3 regions of the Micromonospora sp. NPDC127501 genome follow, and region 3 is predicted to be linked to each of the others. Evidence: riboswitches for the same ligand, from Rfam matches in the RefSeq annotation. Region 3 holds a riboswitch; each other region holds the start of a gene.
The links. A riboswitch is a leader RNA that binds a small molecule or an ion and turns the genes downstream of it on or off. The one in region 3 is predicted to bind cobalamin.
Positions count from the first base shown of each region.

Region 1: another riboswitch for cobalamin. It lies ahead of ABTW72_RS04795 (ABC transporter substrate-binding protein); the one in region 3 lies ahead of ABTW72_RS20305 (ribonucleoside-diphosphate reductase subunit alpha).
Region 2: another riboswitch for cobalamin. It lies ahead of cobN (cobaltochelatase subunit CobN); the one in region 3 lies ahead of ABTW72_RS20305 (ribonucleoside-diphosphate reductase subunit alpha).

Region 1 covers NZ_JBEORJ010000002.1:179,551-182,824, forward strand. The annotation lists gene ABTW72_RS04790 (FecCD family ABC transporter permease) at 1-399, opposite strand, end outside; gene ABTW72_RS04795 (ABC transporter substrate-binding protein) at 644-1,573, opposite strand; cobalamin riboswitch at 1,664-1,805, opposite strand; gene ABTW72_RS04800 (M14 family metallopeptidase) at 1,940-3,274, opposite strand, start outside.
Region 2 covers NZ_JBEORJ010000012.1:207,251-210,524, forward strand. The annotation lists gene ABTW72_RS25775 (RNA polymerase sigma factor) at 1-89, opposite strand, end outside; gene ABTW72_RS25780 (hypothetical protein) at 217-552, shown strand; cobalamin riboswitch at 906-1,082, shown strand; gene cobN (cobaltochelatase subunit CobN) at 1,341-3,274, shown strand, end outside.
Region 3 covers NZ_JBEORJ010000008.1:258,734-262,007, forward strand. The annotation lists gene ABTW72_RS20300 (enolase C-terminal domain-like protein) at 1-971, opposite strand, end outside; cobalamin riboswitch at 1,402-1,618, shown strand; gene ABTW72_RS20305 (ribonucleoside-diphosphate reductase subunit alpha) at 1,812-3,274, shown strand, end outside.

The DNA of each region.
Region 1 (3,274 bases), on a different contig from region 3:
GGCGAACGCGGCCAGCGGAATGGTCATCGGCAACCCGGAGAGCGTGCCCTGCCGGCCGGCGCCGCCGAGGGCGATCGCCGCGGTGACCGCGAGGCCGGCGCCGGCGGCCACGCCGAGCAGGTACGGGTCGGCCAGCGGGTTGCGGAACACGCCCTGGTAGCAACCACCGGCGAGGGCGAGCAGACCGCCGACGAGCAGGCCCAGCACCACCCGGGGCAGGCGCAGCTCGGTGACGATCGCGATCTCACGCTCGGTCAGCCCGCTGTCGAGGTGCACCCCGGGGAACAGGTTGAGCAGTTCGGCGGCGACGCTGCCCGGGGGCAGGCTCACCGGGCCGAGCGACACCCCGACGACGAGCGCGACGAGCACCGCGACCAACCCCGCGACCAACCACCGCATGCGCAGGCCGGCGGGCCGACCCCCGGACGCCAGCCCGGCGGGCCGGGCCGCAGAGGACGGCAGCCCGGCGGGCCGGGCCGCGGAGGACGGCAGGCCCGAGGGTCGGCCCCCGGAGGACGGCAGCCCGGCGGGCCGGGCCTCGGCAGGAGGCTCGGCCCGCTCAGACGGCGGCGGCGGCTCGGCGGGCCGGCCGGTTGGTGCCGGATCGGACACCTTTCGCGGCCCGGTCACCGACGGACGACGGTCACGCGGGCACCTTGGCGACCGCGTCGATGATGACCCGGAGCAGGTCCACGACCCGCGGGCCCCAGCGGGAGGCGACGTCGTCGTCCAGGGCGACGACCTGGTTGTTCTTCACAGCGGTGAGGCCGGCCCAGCCACTGCGGGCCTTGACCGTGTCGGCGTTCTGCTGGCAGCACTTCGCATCGGCCAGGAAGACGAAGTCCGGGTCGGCCTTGACGATGAACTCCTGGGAGAGCTGCGGGTAGCCGAAGTTCTTGCCGTCCGCGTCGGCCGGGTCGGCGATGTTGGTCAGGCCGGCCTGACTGTAGAGCGAGCCGATGAAGGTCTTGCTGGTGGCGCTGTACAGCTCCGGGCCCAGCTCGTGGAAGTAGGTGAGCTTCTCGGTGCGCTGCGGCAGGTCCTTGACCAGCTTGGCGATGTCGTCCTTCATCCGGGTGGCGACGTCGGTGGCCTGGTCCGCGTGCCCGGTCAGCGTGCCCAGCTCGGTGATCTGCCGGTACGAGTCGTCGAGCGTGGTCGCCGCCGGGGTCTGGTACACCGGGATCTTCAGCTTGCCGAGCTGCTCGACGATCTTGTTGCGGTCGTCGGAGAGCACCACGAGGTCAGGGTTCTTACCGGCGATCGCCTCCGCGTTCGGCTGGAAGGCGGAGAGGTCGGTCTTGGGCACGTCGGCCGGGTAGTTCGACTGGTCGTCGACGGCGGTCACCTGCGGGCCGGCACCGATCGCGAAGAGCATCTCGGTGGCGGTGGGCGACAGCACGACGATCTTCTCGGGGCGCTTGTCGAGGGTGAGCGCGCCGACCGTGACCGGGTAGGCGGCGGCCGCGGTGCCGGCGCTCGGCTGGTCGTCGGCCTTCTCGGCGCAGGCGCCGAGGGCGAGCGCGGTGACCGCGAGGGTCGCCGCGAAGAGCCGAGGGGTACGTCTGAACATGGGGGCCTCCTGTCGGTCGAGGAGTGTGGTGCTTCGCCGACAGGGACTTTCGTACGCCCGCCCACGAGGCGCCCTTCCTCGAGAGCGCGTATCGCGACCGATCCGTAGGCGACCTGGCTCGTCCCCACCTACCGGTGGGGCATCACAGTTGCGGGACAGCGCCGGGTTTCGCACCGGCTTCGCTGCGGACTGGTCGCTAAGACGGTAGCGCACCGCCAGGACGTGCCGGATCGATCAAGGGCTGGTCGGCAGCCGTCGATACCTCGGACACCCGCACCACGCGGGGCGGGGAGGCATATGTCCGAGATCCTGAGGTTTCGGAACGGGTGGTGGGGCCCCGCCGGGGCGGGACGGGGCCCCACCCGATCAGGAGGACGTGATGGTGACGTTGTCCACAGCCGCCTCGACCAGGCTGGCCCCGGACGCGTCCGCAGCCTCGACGAGCACGCGGACCGACTGGCCGGCGTACGGGGTGAGGTTGAGGTTGGCGACCGCCCAAGTCCCGTTGCGGTTGCTGGCCGCGCCGGCCTGGGTGAGCAGCGCCGTGGTGCCGCCGTTGTGCACCACGCTCACCCGCAGGTAGTCCGCCGACGAGGCGTTCGAGCCGTGGGCCAGGTACCAGGCGAGCGAGAGGGTCAGCGTGCCGGACGACGGCAGGGTCACCGCCGGGGACCGGGCACTGGTCACGCCGCCGTCGAGGTCGTAGTCACCGGCCGCCGAGCCGGCGAGCCGGCCGGTGACCAGGTCGTTGGACCCGGCGTACGGGGTGAGCTGCTTGGCTCCGGAGGACGTGGTCGCCTGGGCGGTGCCCCGCTCGAACGCGCCGAGGGTGGCGGTGTCGGTGCCGCCCGGGTTGATGGTCCAGCCGGTGGCGGTCTCGAAGGTGTCCGACCAGACCGTGGTGCCGCCACCGCCGCCGCAGTACTGCGCCTGCTTGCCGATGGCCCGATACGGGCAGTCGGCGTACTCGCTGAGGATCAGCACCGCCTCCCGGTTGCGTGAGGTCTGCGCCGGGATCACCTCATCGGGCGGGTAGAAGCCGCCGCCACCGGACGAGCCCGGGTACATCTCGAAGGTGTACGCCCAGATGTTGTGGGTGGCCCACATCCAGTCGAGGCTGTCTCCATCGGTGATGTAGAGGTCGCTGGACTGTTCCGGGGTGTAGCCGTTGGTGGCCGCCATCTGCTGACCGATGGTGGCGAAGGTGTTGTACTGGTCGGCGTTCATCCCGGTCGCGGTGTTCGCAGTGGTGTAGCCGTACGGCCAGAGCACCAGCTGCGAGTACGTGTGGAAGTCGATGTTGGCCTTGATCTGCTGCACCCCGCCGACCACCCGGCCGTTGACGAAGTTGCGCAGCGCCTGTGTCTCGGGCGCGGAGAACGCCGACGGCCCCCGGTAGGTTTCCGACGAGGTGCTGCCGGACGAGCCGCCGCAGCATCCCCAGTTGTAGGACCAGTTGCGGTTCAGGTCGGTGCCGACGTTGGACGAGCCGCTGTTGGGCTGCCGGTTCTTGCGCCAGGACCGGTACGACCCGGTGGCGATGTCGTACTCGCTGCCGTCCGGGTTGACCGTCGGCACGATCCAGAGCTCCCGGCCGTTGACGATGTTGGTGATCCGGGAGTCGCTGCCGTAGCTGTCGGTGAAGAGGTTGAGCAGGTAGATCGCCATCTCGACGGTCAGGTGCTCACGGGCGTGCTGCTG
Region 2 (3,274 bases), on a different contig from region 3:
AGGAGGTCGTACGCCTCCAGGTCGCCTGCCCGAGCGCGGGTGACGAGCGCCTCGTCGTCCAGGGGAGCCTCCGTTCGGATCACACTCATGACACCGCCCACCCGCTGCGGGTTCCACAGGGATTTCCCGACGCAGGTCAGCTCTCTCCCATCCGGCGTGCAGCGTATTGCCAGGAACCGGTGCTGCACTGGAGGGACGTCGAGGAGAGGGGCGGGCATGAGCTGGTTCAACCGCCGGTCACGGGGTGCCGAGGCGACCCCGACGAAGCTGGACCGGGAGGCGACCCGCGACGACCTCGCGGCGCTGGAGGCGTTCGTCGCCACCCGTCGCGGGGTGGAGTTCTACCTGGAACCGGAGACCACCGCGACCGACACCACGGTGGTGGCGATCGCCCACGACGGCGAGTGGATCCGCCGCCGTACCGGAACGCCCCGCGCGGCCGGGGCCATCGCCCGCAAGCACGCGGTGCCGCTGTACGAGGCGGCGCGCACCGGCTACCCGGAACGGATGCGGACCTGGAGCCGGGCCCACCCGGAACGCCACGCCCGCTGATCGGGGCGTCGACCGGTGTCGGTCGTCGCGCGTGGCGTGTTCGGTCCCGGGCATGTGTCGTTCGGCGCCTTTGGAGCTGAATCGTTGGCGATATCGCCGTACGGCCGGACCTGAAGCCGATGCGCGGACCGGGAGCCGAGGCGGCTGAATCGTCTACGACATCAGCTCCAAAGGGGCCGCGTGAACACTCCGCCCCCTGCCACGGGCCAGTCCGCAGGGCCGATCAACCAGTTCGCCCAGCCCGCCATTGCGGCGAGATGCATCCCCCGCGCGCCGATATTTCCGCAGGTCAATGTGGTGAGCGTGGTCGGGTGGGGGTGGGGTCCGCGTTGACCGGCGGCGCGGCGGTGTGGCAGCATTCGCGGCCTGACGGCAGTGAAGGAAGTCGGTGCGAATCCGACGCGGTCCCGCCACTGTCACCGGGGAGCGATCCCCCCTCGTGAGTCACGGCCGTGTGTCTGCGGTTGGAAGGCCGGGGGAGAGCGTCGATCCGGAAGCCAGGATACTTCGGCCGTCGGGACGTACCCCAGGGCGTGGACACCCGAGGAGGACCCGATGACGCACGGCGTCTCATTCATCGACGATTATCGTCGTATAGCGCTCCAGGCAGTGCATTCCAAGGACACCGGCCACCGGCACCGCTGAGCTGATCGCCCGGCGCTGACCGGCCCCGACGCCTGCATCGGTGCCCGGTTCGCTCGGGCCGTCGTACCGGCTGACGCCGTACCCACCCGCATCGCCCCGGTCGCCCCCGTGAGGGCCCAGGGCGTCATTTTCCGGAGCCTGCCGTGCGCATCCTGCTGCTGTCCACCGCCGACACCGACCTGCTGGCCGCCCGCGCCAGCGGCGCCGACTACCGGTTGGCCAACCCCGCCCGGGTCGCCGTCGAGGAGGTGCCCGCCCTGCTCGACGGGGTCGCCCTCGTCGTCGTACGCCTGCTCGGCGGTCGGCAGGCGTGGCCGGACGGCCTCGCCGCGGTGCTCGCCACCGGCGTGCCGACGGTCGTGCTCGGCGGCGAGGCGCTGCCCGACGCGGAGCTGATGGCCATCTCCACCGTGCCGTCCGGGGTCGTCACCCAGGCGCTGGCGTACCTGGTGGAAGGCGGCCCGGACAACCTCGGACAGTTGGCCCGGTTCCTCTGCGACACGGTGCTGCTCACCGGCGAGGGGTTCGCCGCACCCGCGCCCACCCCGGCGTACGGCGTGCACGGCGAACACCCCGCCGACCCGGACCGGCCCACAGTGGGAATCGTCTTCTACCGGGCGCACGCCCTCGCCGGCAACACCGACTTCGTCGACGTGCTCGCGGACGCGGTCCACAAAGCCGGAGCCAACCCGCTACCGATCTTCTGCGGCTCGCTGCGGGGGCTGACCGCGGGCGCCGGCCCGCTCGGGCTCTTCGCCCGCTGTGACGCGCTGCTGGTCACGGTGCTCGCGGCCGGCGGCGCGGTCGCCGCGGACGCCTCCGGTGGCGGCGACGAGGACGCCTGGGACGTCGGTGCCCTGGCCGCCCTGGACGTGCCGGTCATCCAGGCGCTCTGCCTCACCAGCACCCGCGCGCAGTGGGCCGACAGCGACGCCGGCCTGTCCCCACTGGACGCCGCCATGCAGGTGGCCATCCCCGAGTTCGACGGCCGGATCGTCACCGTGCCGTTCTCGTTCAAGCAGATCGACGCCGACGGGCTCTCGGTCTACGCCGCCGATCCCGAGCGGGCCGCCCGGGTCGCCGGGATCGCGGTGCGCCACGCCCGACTGCGGTACGTGCCGCACGCCGACAAGCGGGTCGCCGTCGTGCTCAGCTCGTACCCCACCAAGCACTCCCGGGTCGGCAACGCCGTCGGGTTGGACACCCCGGCCTCGGCGGTCCGGCTGTTCGCCGCGCTGACCGAGGCCGGCTACGACCTGGGTGACACGCCACCGCCCGACGACGGCGACGCGCTGATCCACGCGCTGATCGCCGCCGGTGGTCACGACGTGGAGTGGCTCACCCCGGACCAGTTGGCCGCCGCCGAGGCCCGGATTCCGGGACCGACGTACCGGCGCTGGTTCGACGAGGTCCCGGCCGAGCTGCGCGAGCGGATGCGGGAGCACTGGGGTGAGCCGCCGGGCGAGCTGTACACCGAGGGCGGCGACATCGTGCTCGCCGGGCTGCGCTTCGGCAACGTGGTGCTGCTGATCCAGCCGCCCCGCGGCTTCGGGGAGAACCCGATCGCCATCTACCACGACCCGGACCTGCCGCCCAGCCACCACTACCTGGCCGCGTACCGCTGGTTGACCGCGCCGGTCGCGGACGGCGGTTTCGGCGCGGACGCCGTGGTGCACCTCGGTAAGCACGGCACCCTGGAGTGGCTGCCCGGCAAGGGCCTCGGCCTGGCCGCCGACTGCGCACCCGACGCGGTCCTCGGCGACCTGCCGCTGGTGTACCCGTTCATCGTCAACGACCCCGGCGAGGGCACCCAGGCCAAGCGGCGGGCGCACGCCGTGGTCGTCGACCATCTGGTCCCGCCGATGGCCCGCGCCGAGACCTACGGCGACCTGGCCAAGCTGGAACAACTGCTCGACGAGTACGCGACAGTGCAGGCCCTCGACCCGGCCAAGGTGCCGACCGTGCGGGCCCAGATCTGGGACCTGGTGCGCGCCGCCGAGCTGCACCACGACCTGCACGCCGAGGCGATGCCCGACGCGGACGACTTCGACGACTTCGTGCTGCACCTCGACGGGTA
Region 3 (3,274 bases):
AAGTCGATGGCCTCGGCCTGGAACAGCTGCTTGAACATCACCCGGTTGTGGCAGTGTTCGCCGGTGGCGACGCCGATCGGAGCGACGGCGCGGCGGACGGCCGCGTGACCCAGGATGTCGTCGGGGCTGGTCGGCTCCTCGATCCACAGTGGCTTGAACTGGGCGAGGGCGGTGACCCACTCGATGGCCTGGCCGACGTCCCACACCTGGTTGGCGTCGATCATCAGGTTGCGATCCGGCCCGAGGATCTCCCGCGCGATCGCGCATCGGCGGATGTCGTCGTCGAGGTTGGCGCCCACCTTGAGCTTGACGTAGCCGTAGCCGGTGTCCACCGCTTCCTGACACAGCCGGCGCAGCTTGTCGTCGCCGTAGCCGAGCCAACCCGCCGAGGTGGTGTAGGCGGGGTAGCCGGTCCGGTCGAGCTCGGCGAGACGGGCGGCCTTCGTGCCCTCCTTGGCCCGCAGGATGGCCAGTGCCTCGTCCCGGGTCAGCGCGTCGGACAGGTAGCGCAGGTCCGCGATGTCGACGAGTTGCTCGGGGGACATGTCGACGAGCAGCCGCCACAGAGGCTTGTCGGCGAGCCGGGCGACCAGGTCCCACGACGCGTTCAACACGGCCGCCAGGGACAGGTGGACGACGCCCTTCTCCGGACCGAGCCAGCGCAGTTGGGAGTCGGAGGTGAGGAGGCGGTAGACCGCGCCCATGTCCGCTGCCATCGTCGCCACGTCCAGGCCCACCAGAAGCTGTGCCTGGTGGACTGCCGCCGCCGCGACGATGTCGTTGCCTCGACCGATCGTGAAGGTCAGGCCGTGACCCGCGAGAGGCGCGCCCACGCCGTCGACGCCGTCGGTGTGCAGGACGACGTAGGCCGCCGAGTAGTCGCCGTCCTTGTTCATGGCGTCTGACCCGTCAGCGGTCAGGGAGGTGGGGAAGCGGACGTCTTCGACGGTGACGGCAGTGATCTGCGGCATGCGCTCCTCGCCCGGCTAGGCTAAAGATCAGATGATCACTGGGAGTATACGGAGGGCCGCTCCAGCGCGTCAACGATGTCGATCACCGCAGGCCCACAGACATATGATGTTTGCCCTGCCGGGTTGATCCGCCTTGCCGTCCATCGTGCCGGTTGGCGGGCGGCGATGACGCGGGTGGCGGTCCGTGGAGATCGGATGTTCCGCCCCCTTCGGAGCATTGACGGGAGCCTATTGGTGCGAGCCTGCGCCGCCATGGCCTCGATATGTCACATCTTTGTCGACTGTCGACACCGACGCGGAGAGCCCGTCTCCGGTGCCCGGCGTCGGTCTGCGTGGCGTGGTCGGCCGGGGTGGTGACGGTGGTCACCGAGACGGTGCCGACACGCCCGAGACCGACATGTGGGGTGTGACAACGACTGCGTCCCTATATATGGTGTCGAGCGCAGCTGGTTCGGCCGCTCATCCAGGGTGGTCGAGGCAACAGGGAACCCGGTGGAAATCCGGGACTGTCCCGCAGCGGTGAGTGGGAACGACCGCCGTCAACAGCACTGGGCCACCGATCGGCCTGGGAAGCGACGGCCAGTAGGAGACCGGCGACACCGGTCGTGCCCGCGAGTCCGAAGACCTGCCAGCGCGCCGCGTACCCGCACCCGGGTGGGCGGCGGTCCGAGGCCGCGTGGGACGGCTGACGCCACCTGACCCCACGCCGGGCTGGCGTGGCGTCCGTCGGTGTCTGTCTCCTCGCGTCCGGGCCACCAGGTCTCGAACTCCGAGGAGCGAGTGGTGACAGTCACCGAGGTAGTCCCGGCCAGCGGCGACGCGACAGTGCGGCGCACGCCGATGCAGGTCCGCAAGCGCGACGGCGGCACCGAACCCGTGGACGTGAACAAGATCGTCCGAGCGGTCGAGCGGTGGGCCGACGACCTGACCGACGTGGACCCGATGCGGGTGGCCACCCGCACCATCAGCGGCCTCTACGACGGCGCGACCACCGCCGAACTGGACCGGCTGTCCATCCAGACCGCCGCCGAGATGATCGGTGAGGAGCCGCAGTACTCGCGCCTCGCCGCGCGGCTGCTGGCCGGCTACGTCGACAAGGAGGTGCGTCGACAGGGCGTCACCTCGTTCAGCGCGGCGATCCGGGTCGGCCACGCCGAGGGCCTGATCGGTGACGACACCGCCGCGTTCGTCGCCGCACACGCCGCGACCCTCGACCACGTCATCGACCCGAACGGCGACCGCCGGTTCGAGTACTTCGGCCTGCGCACCGTGTACGACCGCTACCTGCTGCGCCACCCCACCAGCCGACTCGTGCTGGAGACCCCGCAGTACTGGCTGCTGCGGGTGGCCTGCGGGCTCTCCCGGACGGCCGACGAGGCGGTCGACTTCTACCGGCTGATGTCCAGCCTGGCCTACCTGCCCAGCTCACCGACCTTGTTCAACTCCGGCACCCGGCACACCCAGATGTCCTCCTGCTACCTGGTCGACTCCCCGCTCGACGAGCTGGACTCGATCTACCAGCGGTACGCCCAGGTCGCCAACCTGTCCAAGTTCGCCGGTGGCATCGGCATCGCGTACTCCCGGGTCCGCTCCCGCGGAGCGCTGATCCGGGGCACCAACGGGCAGTCCAACGGGATCGTGCCGTGGCTGCGCACGCTGGACGCGAGCGTCGCCGCGGTGAACCAGGGTGGCCGGCGCAAGGGCGCGGCCTGCGTCTATCTGGAGCCGTGGCACCCGGACATCGAGGAGTTCCTGCAACTGCGGGACAACACCGGCGAGGACGCCCGACGTACCCACAACCTCAACCTGGCCAACTGGATCCCGGACGAGTTCATGCGCCGGGTCGAGGCCGACGAGCTGTGGTCGCTGTTCGACCCGCACGAGGTGCCCGAGCTGCCCGACCTGTGGGGGGAGCGGTTCGACGCCGCGTACCGGGAGGCCGAGGCACAGGAACGCTACGTGCGGCAGGTCCCGGCACGGGAGCTGTACGGGAAGATGATGCGGACCCTCGCCCAGACCGGCAACGGCTGGATGACCTTCAAGGACGCCGCCAACCGGCTCTGCAACCAGACCGCCGAGCCGGGCAACGTGGTGCACCTGTCGAACCTCTGCACCGAGATCGTCGAGGTGTCCAGTGACACCGAGACCGCCGTGTGCAACCTCGGATCGGTGAACCTCGCCGCCCACCTCACCGACGGCGGCGTCGACTGGGAGCGGCTGCGCGCCACGGTGCGGACCGCGGTGACCTTCCTCGACCGGGTCATCGACATCAACTACTACCCGACAGCGCAGGCGGCGGCGAG